DNA from 2 places in the Pseudonocardia sp. NPDC049154 genome. Region 2 is predicted to be linked to the other one. Evidence: riboswitches for the same ligand, from Rfam matches in the RefSeq annotation. Region 2 holds a riboswitch; the other holds the start of a gene.
The links. A riboswitch is a leader RNA that binds a small molecule or an ion and turns the genes downstream of it on or off. The one in region 2 is predicted to bind S-adenosylmethionine.

Region 1: it holds a riboswitch for S-adenosylmethionine, as region 2 does, so the genes downstream of both, thrC (threonine synthase) here and AB0B41_RS41885 (aminotransferase class V-fold PLP-dependent enzyme) in region 2, are expected to answer to the same signal.

Annotation. Positions count from the first base shown of each region.
Region 1 is NZ_JBEZDN010000062.1:36,266-43,956, reverse strand. Features, by position in the region: gene AB0B41_RS25810 (alpha-E domain-containing protein) at 1-430, opposite strand, end outside; gene AB0B41_RS25805 (circularly permuted type 2 ATP-grasp protein) at 430-2,085, opposite strand; gene rpsT (30S ribosomal protein S20) at 2,494-2,760, shown strand; gene holA (DNA polymerase III subunit delta) at 2,941-3,909, opposite strand; SAM riboswitch class I at 4,135-4,279, shown strand; gene thrC (threonine synthase) at 4,286-5,551, shown strand; partial or broken gene AB0B41_RS25785 (ComEC/Rec2 family competence protein) at 5,891-7,633, opposite strand.
Region 2 is NZ_JBEZDN010000206.1:571-7,632, forward strand. Features, by position in the region: gene treS (maltose alpha-D-glucosyltransferase) at 1-1,826, opposite strand, end outside; gene AB0B41_RS41885 (aminotransferase class V-fold PLP-dependent enzyme) at 1,986-3,440, opposite strand; SAM riboswitch class IV at 3,497-3,610, opposite strand; gene AB0B41_RS41890 (putative leader peptide) at 4,097-4,183, shown strand; gene AB0B41_RS41895 (hypothetical protein) at 4,517-4,846, shown strand; gene AB0B41_RS41900 (hypothetical protein) at 4,854-6,674, shown strand; partial or broken gene AB0B41_RS41905 (hypothetical protein) at 6,658-7,062, shown strand, end outside.

The sequences.
Region 1 (7,691 bases), on a different contig from region 2:
CCAGCCCCGAGAACATCGCCGCCCGGTCCTCGATGTAGCTGAAGAAGGCGTGCGGCCCCACCCAGCGCGCGTAGCGCTGCCGCTCGGGCAGGGCGTTCCAGGTGGCGTTGAGGCACTCGAACATCTCCGACGACACGACCTCGCGCGCGCCGCGGGCGTTCTCCCGGGCGCTGGAGATCGACGAGACGATCGAGCCGAGGGTCTCGGTGGAGTAGCCGAGCACCTCGGTGAGGGAGAAGGCGTCGAGCGGTTCGTCCGTGCCGGGGTCGACGCCCATGACGCCGAGCAGCCGGCGGGCGACCACGTCGACGTCGATCGTGGCGTCCTCGAGCAGCTGGTGGACCGAGACGTCGAGGATCCGGGCGGTGTCGTCGGCGCGCTCGACGTAGCGGCCGATCCAGTACAGCGACTCGGCGTTGCGGGCGAGCATCAGCCCAGCACCTCCGTCCGACGCAGCAGCTGCTCCTGGCGCATCCCGCCGAGCTCCTGGACCTGGCGGCCCTGCTGCTGTTGCTGCTGCTGTTGCTGCTGGCCGAGGGTCAGCTCGGGACCCTGCTCGGCGGCGGGGCCGCGGGCCGGGGCGGACGACGCGATCCCGCGCTCCCCCAGCTCCCGCTCGGCCTCGCTCGACCGGCTCGCCGCCAGCACCCAGGTGTCCTTGGAGCCGCCGCCCTGGCTGGAGTTCACCACGAGGCTGCCCTTCGGCAGGGCCACCCGGGTGAGGCCGCCCGGCAGGACGAAGACGTCCTCGCCGTCGTTGACCGCGAAGGGCCGCAGGTCGACGTGCCGCGGCACCAGCCGGTCGTCGACCTTCGTCGGGACCGTGGACAGCTGCACGACGGGCTGGGCGATCCACCCGCGGGGGTCGTCCCGGATCGCCTTGCGCGCCTTCTGCAGCTCCTTGGCCGTGGCGTTCGGGCCGAAGAGGATGCCGTAGCCGCCCGAGCCCTCGACCGGCTTGAGCACCAGCTCGTCGAGCTCGTCGAGGACGTGCCCGCGCTCCTCGTCCAGCCAGCACCGGAAGGTCGTGACGTTCGGGATGACCGGCTTCTCGTCGAGGTAGTACTTGATCATCTGCGGGACGTAGGTGTAGACGAGCTTGTCGTCGCCCACGCCGTTGCCCACCGCGTTGGCGATCACCACGTTGCCCGCGCGGGCGGCGTTCATGATCCCCGCGACACCCAGCACGCTCGTCGGCGTGAACTGCAGGGGATCGAGGAAGTCGTCGTCGATCCGCCGGTACACGACGTCGACCTGCTGCTCGCCCTCGGTCGTGCGCATGTAGAGGACGTTGTCGCGGCAGAACAGGTCCCGGCCCTCGACGAGCTCGACGCCCATCTGCCGGGCGAGCAGCGAGTGCTCGAAGTAGGCGGAGTTGTAGACGCCCGGGGTGAGCACGACGACCGTCGGGTCGGCGACGTTGGGCGCCGCGGCCGCGCGCAGGGCGTGCAGCAGGTGGGTCGAGTAGTCGGCGACCGCGCGGACCCGCTGGCGCGTGAACAGGTCGGGGAAGACCCGCGCCATGGTGCGCCGGTTCTCCATCACGTAGGACACGCCGGAGGGGTTGCGGAGGTTGTCCTCCAGCACCCGGAACGTGCCCTCCTGGTCGCGGACGAGGTCGATGCCGGCGACGTGGATGCGCACCCCGTTGGGCGGGTTCAGCAGGTGCGCGGCGCGCTTGAAGTGCTCGCAGCTGGTGATCAGCCGGCGCGGGAGCACGCCGTCGCGGACGATCTGCGCGTCGTTGTAGACGTCGGCGAGGAAGGCCTCGAGGGCCTTCACCCGCTGCACGATCCCGCGCTGCAGCCGGCTCCACTCGCTCGCGCTGATCACCCGCGGCACGATGTCCAGCGGGAACGGGCGCTCCTTGCCCGAGAGGCTGAACGTGATGCCCTGGTCCATGTACGCCCGGTCGAGCGCCTCCGAGCGCGCGGCCAGGTCGGCGGCGGCGGTCGGGGCGATCGCGTCGTGCAGGTGCCGGTACGGGGCGCGGACGCTGCCGTCGGCGTTGAACATCTCGTCGAACGCGTCGGGATTGGGCCGGTCCGGCTCCAGGTACCCGTCGAACAGGGCGGAGCCGTCCACGCGGCCGGCCCCGTTGGTCCCCGCACCGGCTGTGGCAGCGGCCCCGTCGTCCTGTGCGGGTTTCCCGCCCGCCCGTGCTGGTCTGCGGTCCACTGCTCGGCTCACGGGGGTCATCTTGACCGTTTCGCCTGGCCGGAGCCAGACGGAGCGGTGCTACGTCCGCGTTACGGACACGACCGGCCCCGATCCGTCGCGGAGCGGCGCGTTCCGCCCGCCGAGAGGGTGTTCGCGGTGCGATCCCGGGTCCGTGGGCCCGCGGAGCGCGGGCCCGTGCAGGGCCGTCCGCGCCGGGTTGTAGCATGGACGACCGAGTGCTCGGCGTGCTCGCTCGCATCGGTGGAGAACCGGTCGGGGTCGCCTGAGCCCCCCGATACGTACCAGCACCAGGAAGACTCGAGGCACACCAGCGTGGCGAACATCAAGTCCCAGATCAAGCGGGTCAAGACCAACGAGAAGCGCCGTCAGCGCAACAAGTCGGTCAAGTCGTCGGTCAAGACCGCGATCCGCAAGTTCCGCGAGGCCGCCGAGGCCGGCGAGACCGAGAAGGCCGTCGAACTGCAGCGCGCCGCCGCTCGCGCCCTCGACAAGGCCGCCAGCAAGGGCGTCATCCACAAGAACCAGGCCGCCAACCGCAAGTCGGCCATCGCCAGGCGCGTCGCCAAGATCGGCGCCTGAGTCCTCGGGCGCGGTCGCGCGCCCGGTGAAGCTCCCGGGTCCGCCCGGTCGAGCGTTCCCGTCGACGGCACTGTCCTTTCCCGTGGGGCAGTGCCGTCGACGTGTTCTCGGATGATGGCGAGGCTGTGGGCGTCATGGCTCCACGACGCGTCGGAGGGGCGCGGCTCCGGGTGACGTGTGTCAGCGGGTGCCGCGGGCGTCGACGACCGCGAGGACCGCGCGCTCCAGGGCGTAGGCGGGGTCGGCGGCCGCACCCTTGACGTCGGCGTTGACCTGCGCGGTCGCGGCGATCGCGGTCGCGAGGCCCGCCGGCCGCCAGGCCCGCACCTGCCCCTGCGCCTTGCGGATCTTCCAGGGCGGCATGCCGAGGCTGCCCGCCAGGCGGTTGGGATCGCCCCGGCCGGCCGCACCGACCTTGGCGAGGGTGCGCACGGCGTCGGCCAGTGCGTCGGCCACCAGGACCGGCGCGACCCCCAGCACGAGCGCCCAGCGCAACGCCTCCAACGCGCCCGCCCGGTCCCCCGCGACCGCCTTGTCCGCCACCGCGAAGCCCGACGACTCCGCCCGGCCCCGGTGATACCGGCGCACGGCCTGGCCGTCGACCTGCCCGCCCGTGTCGGAGACCAGCTGGTTCGTGGCCGAGGCCAGCTCCCGCAGGTCCGAGCCGACCGCCTCGAGCAGCACGCTCACGGCCTCGGCGGTGATCGAGCCGCCGGCCCGCCGAACCTCGGCGCGCACGAAGTCGGCGCGCTCCTCGGCGCGGGTCAGCCGGTCGCACTTGGTGACGGCCGCGCCGGCCTTCCGCAGGTCGTCGGCCAGCTGCTTGCCGCGGGCCCCGCCCGCGTGCACCGCGACCAGCACGATCCCGTCGGCCGGCTCGGCCACGTAGGCCATGATCGCGGCGACCAGGTCCTTGCCCGCCTCGTGCGCCCCCTGGATCACCACGACCCGGCCCTCCGCGAACAGCGAGGGGCTCAGGTGCCCGACCAGCTCGCCCGGGGTGAGCTCGGCGGGTCGGAACCGGCGGATGTCGGCCTCGGGGTCGACCGCCCGGGCGGCACGGAGGATCTCGCTCACGGCCCGCTCGACCAGCAGCTCCTCTTCTCCCACGATGAGCTGCACGGGGGCGGGCGGCTTCGTGGCCGGCATGGCCGGGCTCCTCTCGCACGCGTCGCGCGGTGCCGCGCACCGGGGCCCACCTGCCGGGTCCGCGAGCCATCGTCGCGCACGGCACCGACAGTCCGTGACACGGCTCCCAGATGGTGAGTCCGGCTGGCCCGGAGCGGGGCCGGTGCCGTAACGTGCCTGTCATCCGGATCAATCCGGCCGCCGCGCTCGCTCCACGCACGAAGCCTGCACGGCACAACTGCATATGGCTCATCCAGAGGGGCAGAGGGAACGGCCCGACGAAGCCCCGGCAACCGGCGTCGAACGACGATCCGCGCAGCGCACCGCTCGGTGCGCGCACGTCGACGAACCAGGTGCCAATTCCGGCCCGCGCCAGCGGGACAGATGAGGAGATCTGATGACTCTCACTGCAGACACCCCTGCCAGCACCACCCTCGACCTCGGCTCCGCCCGCGCGCTGTCCTGTCGCGAGTGCGGCCACCAGACGCCGCTCGCCGCGGAGTTCGCCTGTCCGCAGTGTTTCGGCCCGCTCGAGATCGCCTACGACTTCCCGCAGGTCACGCGGGAGTCGATCGAGTCCGGTCCCAAGTCGATCTGGCGCTACAAGGACCTCCTCCCCGTCCCGGCGAACGTCCAGTCCTTCCCGAACACCGAGCCCGGCTTCACCCGCTTGATCCAGGCGGACCGGCTCGCCGCCGAGCTCGGGCTCCGCAAGCTCTGGGTGAAGGACGACACCGGCAACCCCACCCACTCCTTCAAGGACCGGGTCGTGGCCGTCGCCCTCGCCGCCGCCCGCGAGCTGGGTTTCTCCGTCCTCTGCTGCCCCTCCACCGGCAACCTGGCCAACGCCGTCGCCGCGGCGGCCGCCCGCGCCGGCTGGGACTCGGTCGTGCTGATCCCCTCCTCGCTCGAGCAGGCGAAGATCACCACCACCGCGGTCTACGGCGGCACCCTGCTCGCCGTCGACGGCAACTACGACGACGTGAACCGCCTCGCCACCGAGCTCGCCGCGGAGCACGAGGAGTGGGCGTTCGTGAACGTGAACGTCCGCCCGTACTACGCCGAGGGCTCGAAGACCCTGGGCTACGAGGTCGCCGAGCAGCTCGGCTGGCGCCTGCCCGACCAGATCGTCGTCCCGGTCGCCTCCGGCTCGCAGCTGACCAAGGTCGACAAGGGCTTCGGCGAGTTCGTGAAGCTCGGGCTCGTCGACGAGAAGCCCTACAAGATCTTCGGTGCCCAGGCCACCGGCTGCTCGCCCGTCGCCTCGGCCTTCGAGGAGGGCCACGACTTCATCCAGCCGGTCCGGCCGGACACCATCGCCCGCTCGCTGGCGATCGGCAACCCCGCCGACGGCCCCTACGTCCTCGACTCCGTGCGCCGCACCGGCGGCGCCGTCGGCCACGTGACCGACGAGGAGGTCGTCGAGGGCATCCGGCTGCTCGCCCGCACCGAGGGCGTGTTCGCCGAGACCGCGGGCGGCGTCACCGTCGCGACCGCGAAGAAGCTCATCGAGGCCGGCACGATCGACCCCGACGCCGAGACCGTCCTGCTGATCACCGGCGACGGGCTGAAGACGCTCGACGCCGTGTCGGCCCACGCCCGCCCGACCGCCACGGTGCCGTCGACCAGCAAGGCCGTCCGCGAGGCGCTCGAGGGCCGCTGACCCGGCACGCCAGGACCACGACCGGGCCCGGAGGACATGTTCCTCCGGGCCCGTCGTCGTTCCGGAGGCCCGGCGCCGGTTACGGCGGCCCGCGCGGGAGCGCCGGGGGCCCGGGAGCGGGTCCCCGCGCGCGACGAGTTCGTCGTCGCGCGTGAAGGCCACGTCGCCCGACTGGTCGGTCCGTCGCACGACGGCCCCCGACGTCGTCAGGAGGTCCAGCAGGCCCGGGTTCGGGTGCCGGTAGGAGTTGCCCGCACCCACGCTGACCAGGGCGACCCGCGGCGCGACGGCCCGCAGGAAGTCCGGGCTGGTCGAGCGGGAGCCGTGGTGGGGCACCTTGAGCACCTCCGCCCGCAGGTCCGCGCCGCTGTGCAGGAGGTCGGCCTGGGCGTCGAGCTCCACGTCGCCGGCCAGCAGGATGCGGCCGGCCGGTGTGGTCGCGCGGAGCACCACGGACGTGTTGTTCACGGCGGTGCCGTCCTCGCCGTCGACGTACTCCGGCGCGCGGTCCGGGGCCAGGACGTCGAGCGTGAGGGCAGGCCAGGCGAGGCGCCGACCCGCGGTCAGCTCGAGGACGGGCGCGCCGACCTCCGCGGCCTGCTGCGCGATCCGACGCAGGGCCCCGGCCGGCTCGTGCGCCGGTCCCAGCGCGACCCCGCCTGCCGCCCGACCGCGCAGCGCGCCCGCGAGACCGCCCATGTGATCGGCGTGCAGGTGCGTGACCACCACGAGCGCCAGCGCGTCGACGCCGAGCCGGCGCAGACAGGCGTCCGTGGGGCCGTCGTCGGGGCCGACGTCGACGAGGACCGCCTGACCAGGAACGCCGGTGGCAAGGACGAGCGCGTCGCCCTGACCGACGTCGCAGGCGACCACCACCCAGTCCGGGGGTGGCCAGCCGGGGCGGATCACGCGGGTGGGCACCAGGACCAACGCCAGCCCGATCACAACCGCGAGGACGAGCAGCCGGGAGCGGCGGAACCGGAGGAGCACCACCAGCGCCAGCAGCACACCCGCGAGCAGGACGGCGCCGCCCACACCGGCGGGCCAGGGCAGCACCGCTCCGGGGATCGCCGCGGCGCGGTCGGCCACCAGCACGAGCCACGCGACCGCGGGCCCGGCGAGCCACGCGCACGCGGTGGCCAGCCCGGGCGCCGGCGGTGAGAGCACGGCGGCGAGCACACCGAGGACCGTCGCCGGCGCGACCGCCGGTACCACCAGCAGGTTCGCCAGCACGGTCACGAGGCCGAGCTGGCCGCTCAGACCGGCGATGAGTGGAGCCGTGGCGACGCACGCGGCCGCCGGGACCGCGAGCAGCTCGGCGGCACCCTGCGGCACACCGCGCCGCTGCAGCGCGGCGGACCATCCCGGGGCGATCAGGACGAGGGCCGCCGTGGCGAGGACGGACAGGGCGAACCCGATGTCGACCGCGAGCGCCGGATCGACGACCAGCAGCACCAGCACGGCCGCGGCCACCGCCGGGACCGCCGATCGGCCGCGTCCGAGCGCGAGCGCCAGCAGCACGATGCCGCCCATGACCGCGGCCCGCACGACGCTGGGCGAGGGCCGGGCGAGCACCACGAAGCCGAGGACGGCGGCCCCGGCCAGCACCGCGGCGAGGCGAGGGTCGGCCCGGAACAGGCGGAGCAGGCCGAGCACGGCTCCACCGACGATCGCGAGGTTCGCGCCGGAGACCGCGGTGAGGTGGGTGAGCCCGGCGGCCCGGAAGTCCTCCTCCACCTCGGTCGTCTGCTCGCGGGTGTCGCCGACCGCGAGGCCGGGCAGCAGCCCGGCGGAGTCCTCCGGCAACACGTCGGCGGCCCGCCGCAGGCCGTCCCGGAGTGATCCGGCGGCGGTCTGCCACCACGGCGGTGGGGTCGCCGTCGTCGGGGATCCACGCACCCGCAGCACCGCGATGGTGAGGTCGGCACGCTGGGCGGGCAGGAGCAGGCCTTCGGCGGTGACCGTCTGGCCCGGGAGGAGGCCGCTCCACCCCTCTGCGGGCGCCAGCAGCAGGACGCGCCCGCCGGTGTGCCACTCCCCCGCACCGACCGTCGCGGTCTCCAGGTCGGCCTCGACCAGCATCCGGTCGGCTCCGAAGTCCGCGCCGTAGGCGGGGCCGCGCAGGGGTCGTGGGTCGTCC
Region 2 (7,062 bases):
ATGAGGTCGTGTGCGGCGCGGTGGATCCAGCGGGTGTCGCCCTCGGCGATCAGCTCGGCGACCTCGTCGGCCGGCAGGGTGAGCATGCCCGTGAGGTCCCAGCCGGAGAGGGCGAAGACCCCGGGCTGCAGGGCGTTGTACATCGCCAGCAGCAGGTGCACCCGCATGATCTCGGGGACGTCCTCGTCCGTGATCGCGTCGAGCGAGGACAGCCCGAGCGTCGCGGCGATGACGGTCGCCGTGGTGCAGGCGATGCCGTTGGTGGTGAACACCCGGTTGTACGGCGCGTTGTCGCCGGTCAGCGCGGCGGTGAGGTCCGCGCGCACGCGCTCGGCGAGCTGTTCGCCGGTGAGCTCCTCGCCGGCGAACGAGTAGACGTCGTCGCGGTGCCCGGTGGCCCAGTGCACGAGCTCGTAGGTCAGCTCGTCGTGGTTCTGCAGGGCGTGCACCAGCCCGGCCGGGTCGACCCCCAGCTCGATCGAGGTCCGCTGGGTCAGCCGCAGGAACTCGGTGTCCCCGGTGACCAGCGCGTGGTGGTAGGCGGGGCGGTTGACGAAGTCGTAGGACAGGTCCGGGCCGGCCTCGGAGGTGGCGCGGATGTCGTCGATCGTCAGGTTCAGCTCCTGGAAGGTGAACCCGCCCAGCTTGCGCACCATGCTGGCGATGAGGTGGTTGGCCGCGGAGGAGAGCGGGTGCCCCTCGGACCAGGCCGGCATGCCCTCGGCGCTCTTCTCGACGCCGAGGAAGCCGTTGGCGTCGAGCCGCAGCGCCCCGGAGCCAAGGTCGGCCAGCGAGTGCACGGCGTCGCCGATCACCAGGCGCATCCCCGCGAACGACGGGTCGAGCCAGTTGATCGAGGGCTGGCCGTCCTTGAAGTAGTGCAGGTACACCCAGCGCCGGGCCACGCCGTCGACGCCGACCACCGGCTTGGACGCGCTCCAGTTCGTCTCCTTGACGCCCGGGGCGTAGAAGATCACCCGCTGCAGCCGGCCGATGATGTACCCGGCCTTCTCCAGCGCCTCCTCGGTGGGCACGTCGAGGTTCACCGAGTCCCGGCCCGGCGGCACCTCCGGCAGGAGGTTCCAGTCCTCCTCCTCGATCTCCACCATGTGGTAGATGCCGGGGTAGTCGGCGTACTTCATCTCGGCGAGCCGGAAGTCGGCGCCCTTGCCGGTGTGGCCGGGCACGATGTCGTCGATGATCGTGCCGCCGGACCACGTGGCCATGCCGCACATCGCGCGGAACTCGGCCTCGGTGCCGAAGGCCGGGTCGATCTCCGTGCCGATCCGGTCGAAGTGCCCGTCGACACTGGACGTGTACTGCCAGCCCGAGATGCCCCCCGCGCGCTTGACCGGTCCGGTGTGGATCGCCTCGATGCCGATCGTGCAGAAGGCGTTCCAGAGCGCCTCGTCGCCCAGCGAGGCCAGGAAGGACTGTCCGGGCCGGGTGATCAGGGAGATCGGGTAGGCCGTGAACCACACGGACGCGGACTCGACGGCCTGGCGCGGGCCGGGGTCGGCGAAGGGGTTCTGCCACATCGTGCCCTGGCCGGAGAACTGCCGGGCGATCTCGTTGGAGTCCGCGAGCATCGACTGGCTGAGCAGCCAGGAGACGTAGGCGGGGTTCTCCCCGGTCGCCGCGCCGTCCTTCGCCACCGACCGCCGGACGACGGGTGACTTGGCCCGGGCGCGATGGCGGAGCGTGCGTGGGCGCGCGGGATGGAGGTGCTCCGCGTAGGTGATCTCGCTGGGCTCGTGGGGCTGCTGCCCCGCGAGGTCCCCGGTCTCCCCGGCTTGTCCCTCGGACAGCGCTGCGTCGTCTGACATCAACTCTCCGTGCTCGCCGCGACCCGGTCGTCGCCCGCGGTGGTGTACCACCCACGCCTGCGGGAAAACGACGGTGACGCGCCGACGGTGCGCCCGTCCACCCGACCGCACAGGCCGAGCGGTGGGCCCCGCCGCTCGGCGACGGGCGGACCGGGTCGCTCAGTGCCCGCAGGCCGCCCCGCCGGCCGCCGCGACCCCGCCGAGCTTCAGCGGGTCGAGGTCACGGGGGTCCGGGGTCGGGGTCCAGCGGCCGTCGATCTCCCGGTAGTCCCACTGCGGACCCGCGGTCGCGACCGCACGGACGGCCTCGACCAGCCGGTCGACGTCCTCGTCGGACGTGCTGAGGCCGAGGCTGACGCGCACCGCGTCCGCACCGCCGGCGAGGCGGGCGAGCAGCGGGTGGGCGCAGAAGCGGCCGTCGCGCACCCCGATGCCGTGCTCGGCGGACAGCGCCGCGGCGACGAGCCCGGCAGGGACGTCGGTGACGGTGAAGGAGGCGACCGCGACCCGGTCCGGCGCGTCCGCCCAGATCCGCAGCGGACGGACGCCGGCGATCCCGGACAGCCCGCTGACCAGGCGCGCGAGCAGGGCGCGCTCGTGCGCGGGGGCGACCTCGTCGATCACCGGGTCCAGCGCGCGGCAGGCGGCGGCGATGGCGGCGGCACCGAGGACGTTCGGCGTGCCGGCCTCGTGCCGGTGCGGCGCCGGGGCCCAGCTGACCTCGGCGGTGCGGTCCTCGACGCCGACCGAGCGGACCGCGCCGCCGCCGGCGAGGTACGGGGCGGCGACGTCGAGCCAGTCCCGCCGCCCGATCAGCGCGCCGGCGCCGTAGGGGGCGTAGAGCTTGTGGCCGGACAGCACCACGTAGTCCACACCGGACTTCGCGATGTCGACCCGGCGGTGCGGGGCGAGCTGGGCGGCGTCGAGCACCACCCGGGTGCCCGCGGCGTGCGCGATCGCGCAGATCTCGTCGATCGGCAGGATCTCGCCGGTGACGTTGGAGGCGCCGGTGATCGCCAGCAGGGCGGTCCGCTCGGCGGTCAGCGCGTCCCGCAGGAGGTCGAGCGTCTCGCCGACGGTCTCCGGCGCCCGCAGCACGCGGTGGTCGGTGCCGCGCCAGGCGAGCAGCGTGGCGTGGTGCTCGACGTCGAGGCAGAGCGTCGAGCCGGGAACCGCGCCGGCGAGCAGGTTGAGCGCGTCCGTGGTGTTGCGGGTGAACACGACGACGTCGTCGGCGCGCGCCCCGACGAACCGGGCCACGGTGTCCCGGGCGCCCTCGAGGACCGAGGTGCAGACCTGCGAGGCGTAGCCGGCGCCGCGGTGCACGCTCGAGTAGTAGGGGAGGAGCTCGGCCACGTGGTCGGCGACCGCGCGCAGGGCGGGGGCGCTCGCGGCGAGGTCGAGGTTCGCGTACGGCACGGTGCGGCCGTCGACCAGCGGGACGGGGATCCCGGTGCCGACGAGCTCCGGCAGGGGCGTGGGTGCCGGGGCCGTGACCGGCGTGACCGTCGTGGTGGTCCGGGTCGCGGTGCGCGTGGGCTCCTCCGCGGCGGTGCAGCCCGGGGCCTCGGTGCAGAGCGGCGCCCAGTCGACCTGAGTGCGGACGTCGGACATCGTGGATCCTCCCGGATCACTCAGGACCCGGTTCGGCACGAGGTGCCGGACGGAAGGGTCCGCGCTTGCCGGCCGCGGGTCCGCGGCGGCCCGGTCGTCACCCGGAGCACCCCACCGCGGAGGAGGGTTGCCGGCCAGCGAGCCGGGGCTTGGCGCTGGCGCTCTTGACCTGACGACGACGGTAGGTGCCGATCCGCGGAACGGTCAAGTGTGATCCGGGCCGCGGAAACCGCCGCCGGAATGACCGGACATTGCCGTCGCAGGAGTCTCATTTCGGCGTCGAATGTCCGATCTTCGGGGCGGGCCGCTCCATTTCCGCGGCATTTCCGCCCCGTTTCCCCCGGACCGGGACCGCTGGTCACTCTGCGTCCATGAATGCGGGAAGGAGCACTGTCACCCGGTCGGGGAGGGCGTCGGAGAACTGCCAGGTCGAGCCGCTGACAGGTGATCGGTTCCCGGTCCGACCGACACGATCGCGTGAAGAATCCGGCCCGTGTCACACGCAGCGCCGGACCCGTTCCGGCGCTGATGAACCGCGGAAACGAGTGACCTGGGCCACGGAAAAGGGTCCGAAATGGGTCCGGAACGGCCGTGGGACGACGCTCTGTCCGACCCGGTGATCTCCACTGCTCCGTCCGGATGACACAGTTCCGGCCATGCGCCTCACCGACCGCTTCGCCTATCGACGTCACGTCGATCTGCGTCGCGTGGCGAGCGCGCTGTGTAGCGCGACGGTGAGCTGAGGCCCGGGCCCGTCCCGGGCCACCGCCTCGCCGACCCTCGCTCCGGCGCACCGCCCGTCCCCGCCCGCCCGGCCCGTCCGGTCCCCGCCGGCCGTCGTCCCCGACACGGCCGTCGAGCGGCGCGGGTGCCGCCCCACCGGGCCGCCGGACCGGGCCCTGTCGGACCGCCCCGTCGACCCGACCCCGGCCCGTCCGTCGGACGGTGCACCAGGCCGTGCCCACCGCTGCCCGCCCCACCGTCGCAGGTCCGTCCACATCGGACCTGCCGGCAGGTCCCCGGGTGCCGGTCCGCCGCCGTCCGCTCCCCAGATGAGAAGAAGTGGAGACACTGTCGTGCCGCGACACCGATACCGACCACCACGGTCGGCACTGACCCGGCTCGCCGGGTCCGCGACCCTGGCGGGCGCCGCCGTGGTCGGCCTCAGCGGGCCGGCCCAGGCCGCCACCCCGGACCTGGTGCCGGACCTCGCGCCGCTGCTCACGGCCCACTACGACGAGGAGCCGGCGCCCGCGCCGGAGGCGCCGTACGTGGAGCCGTCGTACACGGCGTTCGAGGGCGGCGACCTGCTCGACCAGGGCCGTGACTTCGCCCCCGCCGGCGTCCCGATCGCCGGGCTGACCCAGTCGGCCGTGGGCGCGCCCAGCCGACTGCTGCCGAGCTGAGGCCGGGATGCGCGCACCGAAGAAGATCCTGCTCGGGCTCCTGGCCCTGGGCGTCGTCGCCGGGGTGACCACCCTGCCGGGCGGCGACGCGTACGCCGACGTCGAGACCGTCAAGTCCGCCGTGAAGGGGGCCGACGGCAAGGACTACTGGGTCGAGAACAACATCGACACCGACGCCGCCGAGGACTCGCGCGGCGCGTCCACGCGACCGGAGTACATGGTCGTGTGGGCCGGTGACGAGAACGTCGCCGACACGGTGGTCCCCGACGTCAAGAACCTGCCCGGGTCCCTGACGAACCCGACCGACAAGGTCCGCAACGCCCTGCCGGGCCCGGACTTCATGGCGGTCGTGGACGTCACCAAGGGCTCGCCCAGCTACGGCAAGGTCGTCAACACGGCGACCGTCGGCCCGCTGGTCGAGAACGAGCCGCACCACATGCAGTACTCGTGGCGCAAGGGCGACAAGATCTACGCGGGTGGCCTCTACTCGGCGGCCACCTATGTCTTCGACGTGTCCGCGCTGCCGGAGCTCAAGCTCTCCGGCATCAGCCTCCCCAGCCAAACCCTCTGCGGGTCGGTGCCGGACGCGTACTGGGTTCTGAACGATGGAACGGCCTACGGGACCTACATGGGCGGCCCGGTCGTCCCGGGTCCCTGCACCTACTCCAACGGTGAGGTCCGCACCGGCAACGGGTTCGCGGGCACGCCGGGCGAGGTCGTCCGGTTCGGTCCGGACGGGCAGAAGCTGGTCGAGGCCCCGGCCGCGACCACCACGCCGGAGGACCCGACGCAGTGCCTCAACATGCCGGCGCTCGGCCAGCCCAGCTGCGCCAACCCGCACGGCATCCAGGTCCGCGAGGACCTGAACACGATGGTCACGAGTGACTACGCCGAGCCGCGGACGATCATCCTCGACCCGGTCAAGGCGCCGTCCCCGTACCTGCGCCGGCCGACGGTCCGGACCTGGGACATCTCCGACCTGAACCACCCCAAGGTCAAGTCGGTGTCGTACCTGCCGACCGGTCCGCGGTCCAACGGCCAGGACCCGCTGCACAACGAGAACCGTGCGGCGATGGAGACCACGGTGACCAACCTGCCGGGTCACAAGGGCGCCTTCGCCCAGACCATGCAGGGTGGCGCGCTGTTCTACACGCCGGACATCACCGCGCCCGAGCCGGAGTGGAAGGAGATCTACGACCTCTCCGCCGCGGTGAAGGAGCTCGACCCGGCCGCCGGTGACAACGGTGGTCCGAGCTCCAACGGCGGGTGGCTGCAGACCAGCCCGGACGACAAGACGCTGTACCACGCCATCATCGGCCGCAAGCCCGGCGCGCTGGGCAAGGACGACCCCGGCACCGCCGGCGGTGTGATCGCGCTCGACATCGAGAAGCTGGTCGAGGCCGGCGACAAGGCGACCTGCTCGATCGACACCACCGACGAGATCGCCGCCGGTGGCGCGGAGTCCGACTGCCCGACGCTCAAGGGGCACCAGGTCATCAACCCCGGCAAGGCCGCAGGCGGCCCGCACTGGGGCGCCCTGGACAACCTCGAGCTGGGTGACGACGGCTTCTACCACGAGACCGACCAGCCGAAGCGCCTGGCGACCACCAACTACTTCGTGGCCCGCACCGGCACCGACGGTGACCACAAGGTCTGCCTCGTGGACATCGCCAAGGACGGCGAGCTGAAGCTCGACGAGGACTTCAAGGACGAGAACACGGGTGACACCTGCATCTCGTTCAACCGGGAGAGCTGGCCGCACGGCTCCTTCGGCAACGCGAAGCCCCACTCGATGCTGTTCGTGGCGAACGATGCCGACATCAAGTAACACCCGGCACCGGGTCTCCCGGTCGCGGCGCGCCCTGGTGCGCCGCGGCCGGGCGGCCGCCGCCGGCCTGGTGGTGCTCCCGCTCGCCCTCGTGGCGAGCGGGGGCACCGCCCTCGCCGGACCCACGGTCGTGACCCCCGCCGCGCGTGCGGCAGCGGCGCTGGGGGAACAGCCCGGTCCGGCGGTGGTGCTGCTGCGCGTGGCCCTGCTGGCGGGGACGGCGCTGGCGGGCGGGATCGCCCTGGTGCACGGTCTGCTCGGCCGGCGCGCACCGCAGGGCTCCTCCCGCGGCCTGGTCGGCGGGCACGCCCCGCGCGGGCTGCTGGTGACGGCGTGGGTCGCGGCGGGCGTCGTGGCCGCCGCGGCCGAGATCACGCACCTCACGGGA